2 regions of the Paenibacillus sp. FSL R7-0204 genome follow, and region 2 is predicted to be linked to the other one. Evidence: a T-box and tRNA genes for the amino acid it is inferred to sense, from the RefSeq annotation. Region 2 holds a T-box; the other holds one or more tRNA genes.
What was found. A T-box is a leader RNA that pairs with one kind of tRNA and senses whether it is charged. The one in region 2 lies ahead of pheS (phenylalanine--tRNA ligase subunit alpha), so its partner is inferred to be a tRNA-Phe.

Region 1: it has a tRNA-Phe gene. The T-box ahead of pheS (phenylalanine--tRNA ligase subunit alpha) is inferred to sense a tRNA for this amino acid. The anticodon was not compared.

The regions. Positions count from the first base shown of each region.
Region 1 is NZ_JBBOCA010000001.1:61,612-68,106, forward strand. Features, by position in the region: gene hprK (HPr(Ser) kinase/phosphatase) at 1-535, opposite strand, end outside; gene MKX42_RS00290 (ABC transporter ATP-binding protein) at 765-1,886, opposite strand; gene MKX42_RS00295 (PucR family transcriptional regulator) at 1,996-3,096, opposite strand; tRNA gene MKX42_RS00300 (tRNA-Lys) at 3,244-3,316, opposite strand; tRNA gene MKX42_RS00305 (tRNA-Tyr) at 3,328-3,410, opposite strand; tRNA gene MKX42_RS00310 (tRNA-Phe) at 3,416-3,491, opposite strand; tRNA gene MKX42_RS00315 (tRNA-Asp) at 3,519-3,596, opposite strand; tRNA gene MKX42_RS00320 (tRNA-Thr) at 3,615-3,690, opposite strand; tRNA gene MKX42_RS00325 (tRNA-Val) at 3,726-3,801, opposite strand; tRNA gene MKX42_RS00330 (tRNA-Met) at 3,811-3,887, opposite strand; tRNA gene MKX42_RS00335 (tRNA-Ser) at 3,912-4,003, opposite strand; rRNA gene MKX42_RS00340 (23S ribosomal RNA) at 4,084-6,495, opposite strand, start outside.
Region 2 is NZ_JBBOCA010000001.1:5,805,448-5,811,942, reverse strand. Features, by position in the region: gene MKX42_RS25390 (hypothetical protein) at 1-1,642, opposite strand, end outside; T-box leader at 1,863-2,151, shown strand; gene pheS (phenylalanine--tRNA ligase subunit alpha) at 2,211-3,245, shown strand; gene pheT (phenylalanine--tRNA ligase subunit beta) at 3,588-6,032, shown strand; gene MKX42_RS25375 (hypothetical protein) at 6,237-6,495, shown strand, end outside.

The DNA of each region.
Region 1 (6,495 bases), 5.7 Mb from region 2:
CATCATCGGCAATCAGGCGATGACCGCGTTTAACCAGTTCCAGCGCGGTTTCACTTTTACCAATACCGCTGGTGCCTGTAATCAGCATCCCTACTCCATACACATCACAGAGAACACCGTGAATTGTTGCTGTCGGTGCGAGTCTACCCTCAAGGAAGCTGGTCAGTCTGCTGGAGAAAATGGTCGTCGCCATCGAGCTGCGCAGTACAGGAAGTCCCTTCTCGTTGCTGATGTCTACAAGCTCCTGAGGTACATCCAGCGCACGGGTAATGACGATACACGGGGTATTGTCGTTACAGATACCGCGTACCCGGCTTTTCCGTTCTTCCTCTGAGAGCATAGAGAAGAAAGCCAGCTCTGTTTTGCCTAGTAGCTGCACACGTTCTTCCGGATAATATTCGAAATAACCGGCCATTTCCAGCCCGGGACGGTTCAAATCATCCACAGTGATCGGTCTCTTCAGACCTTCATGTCCGGATACTACCTCTAATTGAAAATGCTGCACCAATTCCGATACTTTTACCTTCTTAGCCATATATGTCCGTCCTTTCGTCACCAGCGGCTTATGCCGCTTCCCCGCATACCGGTTACATCTTTATCCATTCCAGCTACAGGTAATTCTCCTGCTATCTTAATGGATTATGCCAGTGAATGCAATCTTAACCCCAGCGGTTATCGTTCCACTTCACCATGATCATTACAAGAAAAAGCCGCCTAACCAGGCGGCTTTCTTCATTATAAACTATATTCACCCTGCAGAGATCTTATCCCAGCAGAACGTTAAGTTCCGATTCTTTATCGAAGATGTGGACTTTGTTCATGTCGATGGCCAATCTAGGCTTGCTGCCTTCACGGGTAGTGGAACGTCCATCTACACGCGCAATTACAGTGTTATTGCCAAGACCGCTCAAGTAGAGGAGCATTTCATGACCAAGGTTTTCCGTAACATCAACCATCGAAGTGAAGATTGTGTTAGGGGAAGCCTCCAGGAACACTGGCTCTTCATGAATGTCTTCTGGACGAACGCCCATGATTACATCTTTACCGATGAAGCCTTTGTTACGCAGGATTGTAGCTTTGCCCCCTGGAACTTCAACATCAAGGTTCTCTGCACGGAAACGGACAGCGCCGTTTAATTCGGAAAGAGTACCGTTGATAAAGTTCATGGTAGGGGAACCGATAAATCCGGCTACGAACAGGTTCGTAGGCTCATTGTACAGTTCTTCAGGGGAAGCTGCCTGCTGGATGATACCATCGTACATAACTACGATACGGTCACCCATCGTCATGGCTTCTGTCTGGTCATGCGTTACATAGATACAAGTGGTTTCAAGACGCTTAACCAGCTTAGTGATTTCAGCACGCATTTGACCACGAAGTTTAGCATCCAAGTTGGAAAGAGGCTCATCCATCAAGAAGACTTGTGGATCACGGACGATAGCGCGGCCTAGAGCGACACGTTGACGTTGACCACCGGACAGTGCCTTAGGTTTACGATCCAGCAAGTGCTCGATATCCAGGATTTTTGCTGCTTCGCGTACTTTCTTGTCGATTTCTTCTTTCTTCACTTTGCGCAGTTTCAGACCAAAAGCCATGTTCTGATATACACTCATGTGCGGATACAAGGCGTAGGATTGGAATACCATCGCGATATCACGGTCTTTAGGAGCAACGTCATTCACAACACGGTCACCAATGTACATTTTACCTTCAGAGATTTCTTCCAGACCAGCGATCATACGAAGGGTTGTGGATTTACCGCAACCGGAAGGACCAACCAGTACGAGGAATTCCTTATCTTTAATATCAAGATTGATATCGATTACTGTTGCTTTATCGGAACCCGGGTATTTTTTGAAAATATGCTCTAAACGTACGCCTGCCATTGTATTTCCCCCTCGAGTCTATTATTGGAATAGAAAATCAAACGCTTTCTTGTACACTTATCTTACCCCAGAGCCGGCCTCATGGCTATTTGCAAGGTTCACAAAAAACCTATTTTCTTTTCGTCACTTTATACAATAACATAGCAAGCTTCACAATAGCGGCATCTCCAAAGCTGCGGACATCGGCCCCCGTCTCCTGCTTGATCTTGTCCAGCCTGTAGAGCAGCGTGTTACGGTGAATGTACAGTTTTTTGGCGGTTTCACTAACATTGCAGTCCATTTCAAAAAAAGTCTCCAGCGTCAGCAGCATTTCCTTATCCGCCAGTACCGCCGTGTAATCACCGATCTGGCCCAGTAGCTGTCTTCGCCGGTCATCCGGAATACTGTTAACCAGCCGCTCCATGTGCAGCTCCCACGGCAGATGAATATAATCCCCTACCTGGAAGATGCGTCCAAGAAGAATCGTCTCCCGCAGCAAGGCTACTGCTCCTGTCAGACCTTTAACCGGGATAATGGCAGGAGAGACCGCGAGATGAAAGACGCCAACCCACTCGCTGGCAATCAACTCATGCAACCCCATAGAAGTCTGTGACAGCAAATCCTCAGCACTCTCTTCCTCATCCTCTTTATCATCTCCTCCTGTGAGGAGTTCCTTACGGGCTAAAATTAACCATTCCTTATCCTGCAGGGGAACCAGCAATACATCATTCTCGAAATAACTGCGCAGCAGCTTCATTAAGGAGCGATACGTCATTTGCGGATTATGAACATTCTCGCTTACCAGCATGAAGGGAATCATATCCCCGAACAGCCGGCCCTTCAGTGAGATTTCATCCGGGATCTCCGCATCATCCTTCTCCTGCTCCAGTTGAGCGTTCAGCCATCCGCTAAGCTGCCGTGCCTCCATCTCTCCTTCTTCCTTGAAGCCAGTTGCCTTAAGTGCTGCCGCAAAATTGCGCCCGGCATAATTCACCAGCTCCAGCTCCAGCGGTGACAGCCCTTCTGTCTCCACCCATACTGCTGTAACACGGCCATCATTCTCATACAGGGGAAGCCACAGATAACCCTCATGAATGACCGGCAGTTCCTGATTCTTATCCGTACCTATGCCAAAAAGTGAAGCGGAATGCTGCCTGCCCAGCTGCTTGATTCCGGTCCTCTTTCCGGTGAGTTGCTCCAATTTTTGACGCAAACCCTCACTATCCATCATCACCATTCTCCACCACTTTTGCTTTTTTCGCTTATTTTATCATATTTTGCTGTAAAATGCGGAATTTGCGCTTACGAGCATACTTGAATCATGAATCAAAATACAAAAAAAGCCACCACCCTAAAGTGATGACCGTTTGACTTAAGATGAGCCATGAAGGACTCGAACCTTCGACACCCTGATTAAAAGTCAGGTGCTCTACCAACTGAGCTAATGGCTCCTAAAAAGGGATGGAGGCTGATGGATTCGAACCACCGAACACGTACGTGAGCAGATTTACAGTCTGATGCGTTTGGCCACTTCGCTAAGCCTCCATATATGGTGGCGCGGGAGGGAATCGAACCCCCGACACAAGGATTTTCAGTCCTTTGCTCTACCGACTGAGCTACCGAGCCATGAAAAAAAGCCTAAAAACAAAAAAATGGCGGAACCGACGGGATTCGAACCCGCGATCTCCTGCGTGACAGGCAGGCATGTTAGGCCAACTACACCACGGTTCCACAATTTGCTCTTAAAAATGGTGCCGGCGAGAGGACTTGAACCCCCAACCTACTGATTACAAGTCAGTTGCTCTACCAGTTGAGCTACACCGGCACGGTGTAAGGTATTAGAACTTCAAAGAATAAAAATGGTGGAGGCTGAGGGGTTCGAACCCCCGACCCTCTGCTTGTAAGGCAGATGCTCTCCCAGCTGAGCTAAGCCTCCGGGTATGTATGGTAGCGGCAGAGGGGATCGAACCCCCGACCTCACGGGTATGAACCGTACGCTCTAGCCAGCTGAGCTACGCCGCCACACTACAAGTATTGGATTTATAATGGCGGAGAGAGAGGGATTCGAACCCTCGCACCGCTTACGCAGTCTAACCCCTTAGCAGAGGGTCCCCTTATAGCCACTTGGGTATCTCTCCAAATTAATGGTAGCCATGTAAATCCGCACAGGAATTTAATTCCTGAAAACTGAATCCGAAACGAATCTGCGTTGTAGATTTTGGATAAGCCCTCGACCGATTAGTATTGGTCAGCTCCATGCATTGCTGCACTTCCACCTCCAACCTATCTACCTCGTCGTCTTCAAGGGGTCTTACATACTGGGAAATCTCATCTTGAGGGGGGCTTCACGCTTAGATGCTTTCAGCGCTTATCCCGTCCGTACGTAGCTACTCAGCCATGCTCCTGGCGGAACAACTGATGCACCAGCGGTACGTCCATCCCGGTCCTCTCGTACTAAGGACAGCTCCTCTCAAATTTCCTGCGCCCACGACAGATAGGGACCGAACTGTCTCACGACGTTCTGAACCCAGCTCGCGTACCGCTTTAATGGGCGAACAGCCCAACCCTTGGGACCTACTTCAGCCCCAGGATGCGATGAGCCGACATCGAGGTGCCAAACCTCCCCGTCGATGTGGACTCTTGGGGGAGATAAGCCTGTTATCCCCAGGGTAGCTTTTATCCGTTGAGCGATGGCCCTTCCATGCGGTACCACCGGATCACTAAGTCCGACTTTCGTCCCTGCTCGACTTGTAGGTCTCGCAGTCAAGCTCCCTTATGCCTTTGCACTCTGCGAATGATTTCCAACCATTCTGAGGGAACCTTTGAACGCCTCCGTTACTCTTTAGGAGGCGACCGCCCCAGTCAAACTGCCCGCCTGACACGGTCCCCGTACCCGATGAGGGCACTAGGTTAGAACCTAGATACGATCAGGGTGGTATCCCAACGGCGCCTCCGCAGAAGCTTGCGCTCCTGCCTCCACGGCTCCCACCTATCCTGTACAGATCGTACCCAAATTCAATATCAAGCTGCAGTAAAGCTCCATGGGGTCTTTCCGTCTTGTCGCGGGTAACCTGCATCTTCACAGGTATTAAAATTTCACCGGATCTCTCGTTGAGACAGCGCCCAAGTCGTTACGCCATTCGTGCGGGTCAGAATTTACCTGACAAGGAATTTCGCTACCTTAGGACCGTTATAGTTACGGCCGCCGTTTACTGGGGCTTCGGTTCACAGCTTCGGATTGCTCCTAACCGCTCCCCTTAACCTTCCAGCACCGGGCAGGCGTCAGCCCGTATACTTCGCCTTGCGGCTTCGCACAGACCTGTGTTTTTGCTAAACAGTCGCTTGGGCCTTTTCACTGCGGCCCCCTCGGGCTATTCACCCTACCGAGGCACCCCTTCTCCCGAAGTTACGGGGTCATTTTGCCGAGTTCCTTAACGAGAGTTCTTCCGCGCGCCTTAGAATTCTCTTCTCGCCTACCTGTGTCGGTTTGCGGTACGGGCACCTTCTCCTGACTAGAGGCTTTTCTTGGCAGTGTGAGATCATGACCTTCGCTACTGTAATTTTCGCTCCCCATCACAGCCCAGCCTGTGCGGTGTGCGGATTTGCCTACACACCAGCCTCACTGCTTAGACGGACATCCATCAGTCCGCGTCACTACCCTCCTGCGTCACCCCATCGCTCATAGCGGATTACGGTGGTACAGTAATTTCAAACTGTTGTCCTTCGACTACGCCTTTCGGCCTCGCCTTAGGTCCCGACTTACCCTGAGCGGACGAGCCTTCCTCAGGAAACCTTGGGCTTTCGGCGGATCAGATTCTCACTGATCTTTTCGTTACTCATACCGGCATTCTCACTTGTATGCTGTCCAGCGCTCCTTACGGTACACCTTCAACCCACATACAACGCTCCCCTACCCCAGATGCAACGCATCTAGCCATAGCTTCGGTGGTGTGTTTAGCCCCGTTACATTTTCGGCGCAGAGTCACTCGACCAGTGAGCTATTACGCACTCTTTCAATGGTGGCTGCTTCTAAGCCAACATCCTGGTTGTCTGTGCAACTCCACATCCTTTCCCACTTAACACACACTTGGGGACCTTAGCTGATGGTCTGGGCTGTTTCCCTTTTGACAATGGATCTTAGCACTCACTGTCTGACTCCCGGCAAGAAGTTAATGGCATTCGGAGTTTGACTGAGCTTGGTAACCCTTGCGGGCCCCGCACCCAATCAGTGCTCTACCTCCACCACTCCATTCACCGAGGCTAGCCCTAAAGCTATTTCGGGGAGAACCAGCTATCTCCGAGTTCGATTGGAATTTCTCCGCTACCCCCACCTCATCCCCGCATTTTTCAACATGCGTGGGTTCGGGCCTCCAGTGCGTGTTACCGCACCTTCACCCTGGACAGGGGTAGATCACACGGTTTCGGGTCTACGTCCACATACTTAGTCGCCCTATTCAGACTCGCTTTCGCTGCGGCTCCGGCTTCTCACCTTAACCTTGCATGTTAAACGTAACTCGCCGGTTCATTCTACAAAAGGCACGCCATCACCCATAGAAAGGGCTCTGACTTTTTGTAAGCACACGGTTTCAGGTTCTATTTCACTCCCCTTCCGGGGTGCTTTTCACCTTTC
Region 2 (6,495 bases):
GGAGGATGAGCTTGACTTGTCTGAAATCCAGGGTGTATGGAATATGGCCTTGAACCGTTATCTGAGTGCTGGCACCAGGGGCAAGGACCGAAGAGCTGTTGTCCGTATAAGTCTGAGAAGAGGAGCTGAGATCCTTCTGATCCACCAGCAGTATTCCGGTAAAAGCAGGCAAAGTAATGGTCCTGGACGTTGCATTGCGTATCGTTAGTACAGCCTGCACCAGATCCTCGCTGCCCCAAGGCAGACGCAGCAGGGAGTCCAGAGAGACAGCGAAGGTGCCATAGGTATTGGTTACGCTGGTCTCGGCAGCGAGATGAATTTGGCTCTCCGGCGCATAAGGGATGCGGAAATAGGCCACAGGCAGCGTTACCTTATCCGCGCTGGCTGCAGGAGCAATCATTTGCAGCTCCAGCGAATTCTGAGCCAGCTCCAGCGGAACACTGGCGCTCAGCTCAATCAGCTTTTCTTCCAGCGGCTTCAGGGTCAGGCCGTTGAAGGCTGCGGCTGTCACCGGGAAGCTATAGCCTTCCGCCGACTTGATGTTAAGCTCATAAGCAGGCAAAGTAACCGCTGTACTGCCGGTATTCTTCACCCGGAGCTGATAGCTCCACACACCGTTCCCGTTATCCGCATGCACACTTGCCTTCAGCAGCTGCATGTCCACCCTATTGCTGTCGATGGAGACCTTTTTGGTATAACCCGCCGCTACAGTGAAATCTGCGGTTACCGCAGCCGGAAGGGCATAGGAAGAGACAGGCAAGTACAGCTTGAGTCCTTCATCCAGCTTGGCGATCTGCAGCGTCATCCGGGTGACGTTCATGTAGGAGGGAATCTCGGTCATATAATAGAGCGTCTTCTTCTCCTGAGGCTGAAGCTTGAATTCGGAGCTGCCTTCATCCAGCGTAAGTGTGAAGACAGAGCCGCCCGAGGAATTCAGGTACAAAGTATAGCCCGGATCTGTAAGCACTTTGGTACCCAGATTGGTTAGGCTAAGCCCGACCTTGGCATAGACTTTGCCGTTATATTTGTAGATTTGCACGGATTCGGCTTTGGTGCCGGCTGTAATGCCGCCGAGTTCAACTTTCCGGGTCTCGCCTGTAAGCGAGGACAGAGAATAATAGGAAGGAATCGTGAACGTGCCTATACGCTGTTCATAATTAGCGGCACTGAAATTCCAGCCGTAGATGTTGATTTTGAGTCCTTTGACGGAAGCGGCAGTACCAATATTCGCATAGTATGTAAGGCTGGTGCTCTGCTTGGCGGGGATTTTCTTGACAGCATTGTCTGCACTGACCGGTTTTCCCTTGATGATGCTGCCGCCCGCAGTTACAATTTTGGAGAAATAGTCTGCCAGATTGACGCTGCTGCCGGCAGTGTTGGTATAGGTGAGCGTGTAGGTGAGAATATTACCGCCGGTTTGGCTCTGAATCCCTACATGGCTCAGTTTCACCTGAAGTGCGGTGCTGAGCTTGAGCGCACTTAGACCGTTAAGTGTGGAGACTTCCGTGACCGTGATTGCTGCTGTGGCAGCCGTTGAACCGGATGAAGCAGCATAGGCCGTGGTTCCCGGGCTTCCTGTGGTTTGACTTGCGGCAAATGTGCTGAGCAGCAGCAGAACAAATGCTTTTTTTCGTGTAAGCATGTAATTTCCTCCTTGAATGATCTCATAAGGCAAAATATCAACATTGACTGAATGCCCGCTGAAAAAAAAGCCTTCAAACCGTGCTAAAGCTTAAAGGAAGCTTAAAAGTAGATAAAAAATAAGCGGAATTTGCGCGGCTTGTCAAACTGGCTGTTTTTGCATATAATAGATGGGCATATCTTCCCAAGCGGAGGATCGAAGTGTAGAGTTTATAATCCGCATACATGCAATGATGGAGAAGAGTACGCAGTGCCTGGCTTACAGGGAGGAAGCGCCGCAGATTGAGAGCGTTTCTAAGAGAGCAGAGCTGCCGAAGTTCACTCCGGAGCAGTTCCCTGAATGTGCTTCAAGGCCTCCTTGAAGAGCGCTAGTAGGGGGGACCGGCCGCAGACCGTTATTTCTGTATAAAGTGAGACAGGTCTTTGCCGCACCGAAAGAGGGAATATTGCTCTTAAGGGAAGCGTACGGCCGTCTAACAAGGGTGGTACCACGGTCTTTTCGTCCCTTTACCGGGAGGAAAGGCCTTTTTTTGTTGAACAATACGAGATTTGAGGGGGCAGTACAAGCCATGAAAGACAAATTGGAAGCACTGAAGGCCGAGGCACTGACGAAGCTGCAGGCGGTATCCGATCCGCAGATTCTGAATGACCTGCGTGTCAAATACCTTGGCAAAAAAGGCGAGCTGACAGAGGTTCTGCGCGGTATGGGTGGACTAAGCGCGGAGGAACGTCCGGTGATCGGCCAGGTGGCCAATCTGGTGCGCAGCGCCATTGAAGAGGTGATCGGCGCCAAGCAGGAGCTGTTCCAGCAGCAGGAGACAGAGAGCCGCCTCAGTGCGGAGAAGGTCGATGTAACTCTGCCGGGCCGCGGCATGCCGCAAGGCGGGATTCATCCGCTCAGCCGGGTGATTCAGGAGATCGAGGATATTTTCATCGGCATGGGCTACAAGGTTGCGGAAGGACCGGAAGTGGAGACAGATTATTACAACTTCGAGGCGCTTAACCTTCCGAAGAACCATCCGGCCCGCGATATGCAGGATTCCTTCTATATTACGGAAGACATTCTGATGCGCACACAGACCTCGCCGGTTCAGATCCGTACCATGCAGGCGATGAACGGGGAGACTCCGGTCAAGGTCATCTGTCCGGGCAAGGTGTTCCGCCGTGACGACGACGATGCGACTCACTCCTTCCAGTTCCATCAGATTGAAGGTCTGGTGATCGGACGCAATATCCGCATGAGCGACCTGAAGGGGACCCTGCAGCAGTTCATGAAGGAGATGTTCGGACCTAGCGCGGGTATCCGCCTGCGCCCAAGCTTCTTCCCGTTCACCGAGCCTAGCGTTGAGGTGGATGTAAGCTGCTTCAAATGCGGCGGCGAAGGCTGCCGGCTCTGCAAGCAGAGCGGCTGGCTGGAGATCCTCGGCGCTGGTATGGTGCACCCGAATGTGCTGCGGATGGGCGGCTACGACCCTGAGGTCTACAGCGGCTTCGCGTTCGGCATGGGCGCTGAACGGATCGCGATGCTGAAATACGGCATCGATGATATCCGCTACTTCTACACGAATGATATGGGCTTTGTGAAGCAGTTCAAGGGTATTTAGGGATTTGGCGGCCGTGCGCGGGGCGCGGGCCGGATAGCGATAAGCCGGAGGGATGACGGCAGTGCTAATTAAATGACTGCGATTGAAGGACCGGAGGGGAATTTTGGAACTGGAGGAGCGGTAGCGTCCGCCTGTAGGATTGGATTTCTACTGCGGCCAGCAGTGTAAACAGGAAATTCAATCCTAACAGCGGCCGGAAGTCCAAATATTCTCTGTAGGAACACTGCAATGCAGAATTTTTTTGCGCGAAGTTGACGTGGGCTTGTTTATATCCGCTTCCGCACCCCGGCGCAGGCCGGCATGGAGATTAATACATCTGAAACAAAAAGGAAGTGTGCGATTATGAAAGTATCAACCGCCTGGCTGGCCGATTATATATCGCTGGAAGGGGTGACCGCTGATGAGCTGGCGGACAAAATCACCACCGCCGGCATCGAGATTGACGGAGTAGAACGCCGCAACAAAGGGATTTCCGGGATTGTGACCGGCTACGTGAAATCCAAGGAGAAGCACCCGGACGCTGATAAGCTGAATATCTGTATCGTCGATGCCGGGCAGGGCGAGGATCTGCAGATCGTCTGCGGAGCGAAGAATGTCGCAGCGGGCCAGAAGGTTCCGGTCGCGCTGGTGGGCGCCAAGCTGCCGGGCCTGGAGATCAAAAAAGCCAAGCTGCGCGGCGTGCTGTCGCAGGGGATGATCTGCTCGGCCAAAGAGCTGGGCCTGAACGACAAGCTGCTGCCCAAAGAGCTGCAGGAGGGCATTCTCGTGCTCCCGGAGCAGACCGAGGTAGGCCAGGATATTCTTAAGGTGCTCGGACTGAATGACGAAATCCTTGATTTCGACCTGACGCCGAACCGTTCCGACTGCCTGAGCATGATCGGTGCCGCTTATGAGGTAAGCGCGGTACTGGGCCGTGAGCTGAAACTGGCTGATCCGGCGGCAGAGCTCGTGGAAACGGGAGGCAAGGCTGCGGACTCCATTACGGTTACGATTGAGGACGAGGCATTCTGCAGTCATTATGCCGTGCGTTATATTGCCGGGGTGAAGACCGCGCCGTCCCCGCTGTGGATTCAGAACCGCCTGATGGCGGCCGGGGTACGTCCGATTAACAATATCGTGGACATTACCAACTATGTGATGCTGGAATACGGACAGCCGCTGCATGCCTTTGACGGCGGGCAGGTCCAGGGCGGAACCATCGGTGTACGGTTTGCCCGTGAAGGAGAAGGACTGGTTACCCTTGACGGCCAAGAGCGCAAGCTTGCGCCGCAGATGCTGGTCATTGCCGACGGCTCAGGCGCAATTGGCCTAGCCGGAGTGATGGGCGGACTGTCTACAGAAGTTACCGCAGACACTGTTAATATCGTTCTGGAATCAGCCAAATTCGATGGCGGAACGGTACGCAAGACCTCGCGTCAGCTCGGTCTGCGCTCAGAAGCGTCCCAGCGGTTCGAGAAGGAAGTCGACCCGAATGCGGTCATCCCTGCGCTTAACCGTGCAGCTGCATTGATTGCCCGGTATGCCGGTGGAACGGTGCATGAAGGGATTGTCCAGGCCGGAAGTACCGCTGGTCAGGAGAAAGTGCTGCAATTATCGCTGGAAAAGCTGAACCGCTATCTCGGCACGGATCTGTCGCTGCTGGAAGTGAAAACCCTGTTCGGACGTCTGCACTTCAAGTGTGGGGATGCCGCCCAGGGAATCGTTGAGGTCGAGGTGCCGACACGGCGCGGAGACATTACCCAGGATGTGGATCTGATTGAAGAGATCGCCCGCTTGTACGGCTACGACAACATTCCGACCACCCTGATCGAAGGCACAACAACACCGGGCGCGCTTACCAGACAGCAATCTCTGCGCCGCGAGCTGCGCCGCCTGCTGTCACTTGGCGGATATCAGGAAGTTATGGGCTATTCCTTCATCCAGCCGGAGCAGAGCAAGCTCTTCCCTACGCTGGCGGAAGGCAAGCAGTCAGTGAAGCTGGCGATGCCGATGAGCGAGGAGCGCAGCGTGCTGCGCACCAGCCTGCTACCGCAGCTGCTGGAGATTGCCCTCTACAACACGAACCGCCGCCAAGGCGATCTGGCGTTGTTCGAAATCGGCAATGTGTTCTTCACGGAGGAAGAAGTACTTACCCGCCAGCCGAGCGAGCTGCCGGTGCTGGGGCTGCTGCTGAGCGGTACGCGTGCAGCCAAGCAGTGGAACGTGGCTGCTGAGCTGGTGGATTTCTTCGACCTCAAGGGGGCGCTGGAGACTGTATTTGCGCATCTGGGCCTTACGGATCGCGTAGTCTACGAAGGGGACGCGCCTGAAGGCTATCATCCGGGACGCTCCGCTTCCATCTATCTGCTTCAGGCAGAGGGACGCGTGAAGATCGGCTCGATGGGGCAGCTTCATCCCGAGCTGCAGCGCCGGATGGATCTGGAGGATACCTACGTATCCGAAGTCTTGCTCCAGCCGCTCTATGATGCGGCGCGTGCCCAATTGCAGTATAGCGAGCTTCACCGCTTCCCGGGCATGGAACGGGACATTGCGGTGGTAGTGGATGACGCGGTTCCGGCAGGCGAACTGATCGCGGCGATCCGTGAGCATGGCGGCACTCTGCTGCAGAATGTGCAGGTATTCGATATCTACACAGGAGGCAAGATGGAGGCAGGCAAGAAGAGTGTTGCGCTGTCGCTCTTGTACCGCCATACGGAGCATACGCTGACTGACGAAGAAGTTGTGGAAGTGCATGACAAAGTGGTCTCTGCGCTTGAACAAACTTTTGGTGCAGAATTAAGAAAATAGCAGGAATTGTGCAAAGCCGCAGCGAATCCATTTAGAAACAGAGATTCGCTGCGGCTTTTCTGTACCCATGTGAAGTGCGGAGGAACATGCAAATAAATGCAATGGACGCGTGCTTTTGCCAAAGGTCAGGAAATCACGCTACAATAGGAGCAAGAGCAAAGAAACCAACTTAGAATCCGCACACATACAAAGGAGGGCACAACTGTGGCTATGGACCGGACCCGTGTCGCCGTGGAGATATACGGAACTTCCTACAAGCTAGTAGGAAGCAGTACAGAATATATGAAACAGGTCGCCCGTCATGTCGATGAGCATATGCGTGCAATATCGAAATCACATTCCAGACTGGATACGCCGCGGATTGCGGTGCTTACAGCTGTACATATGGCAGAGCAGGCAATCCAGGTTCAGGATTTCAAGAATGAGCTGAATATGCTGACCGGTGAACGTACCGAGCTTCGTG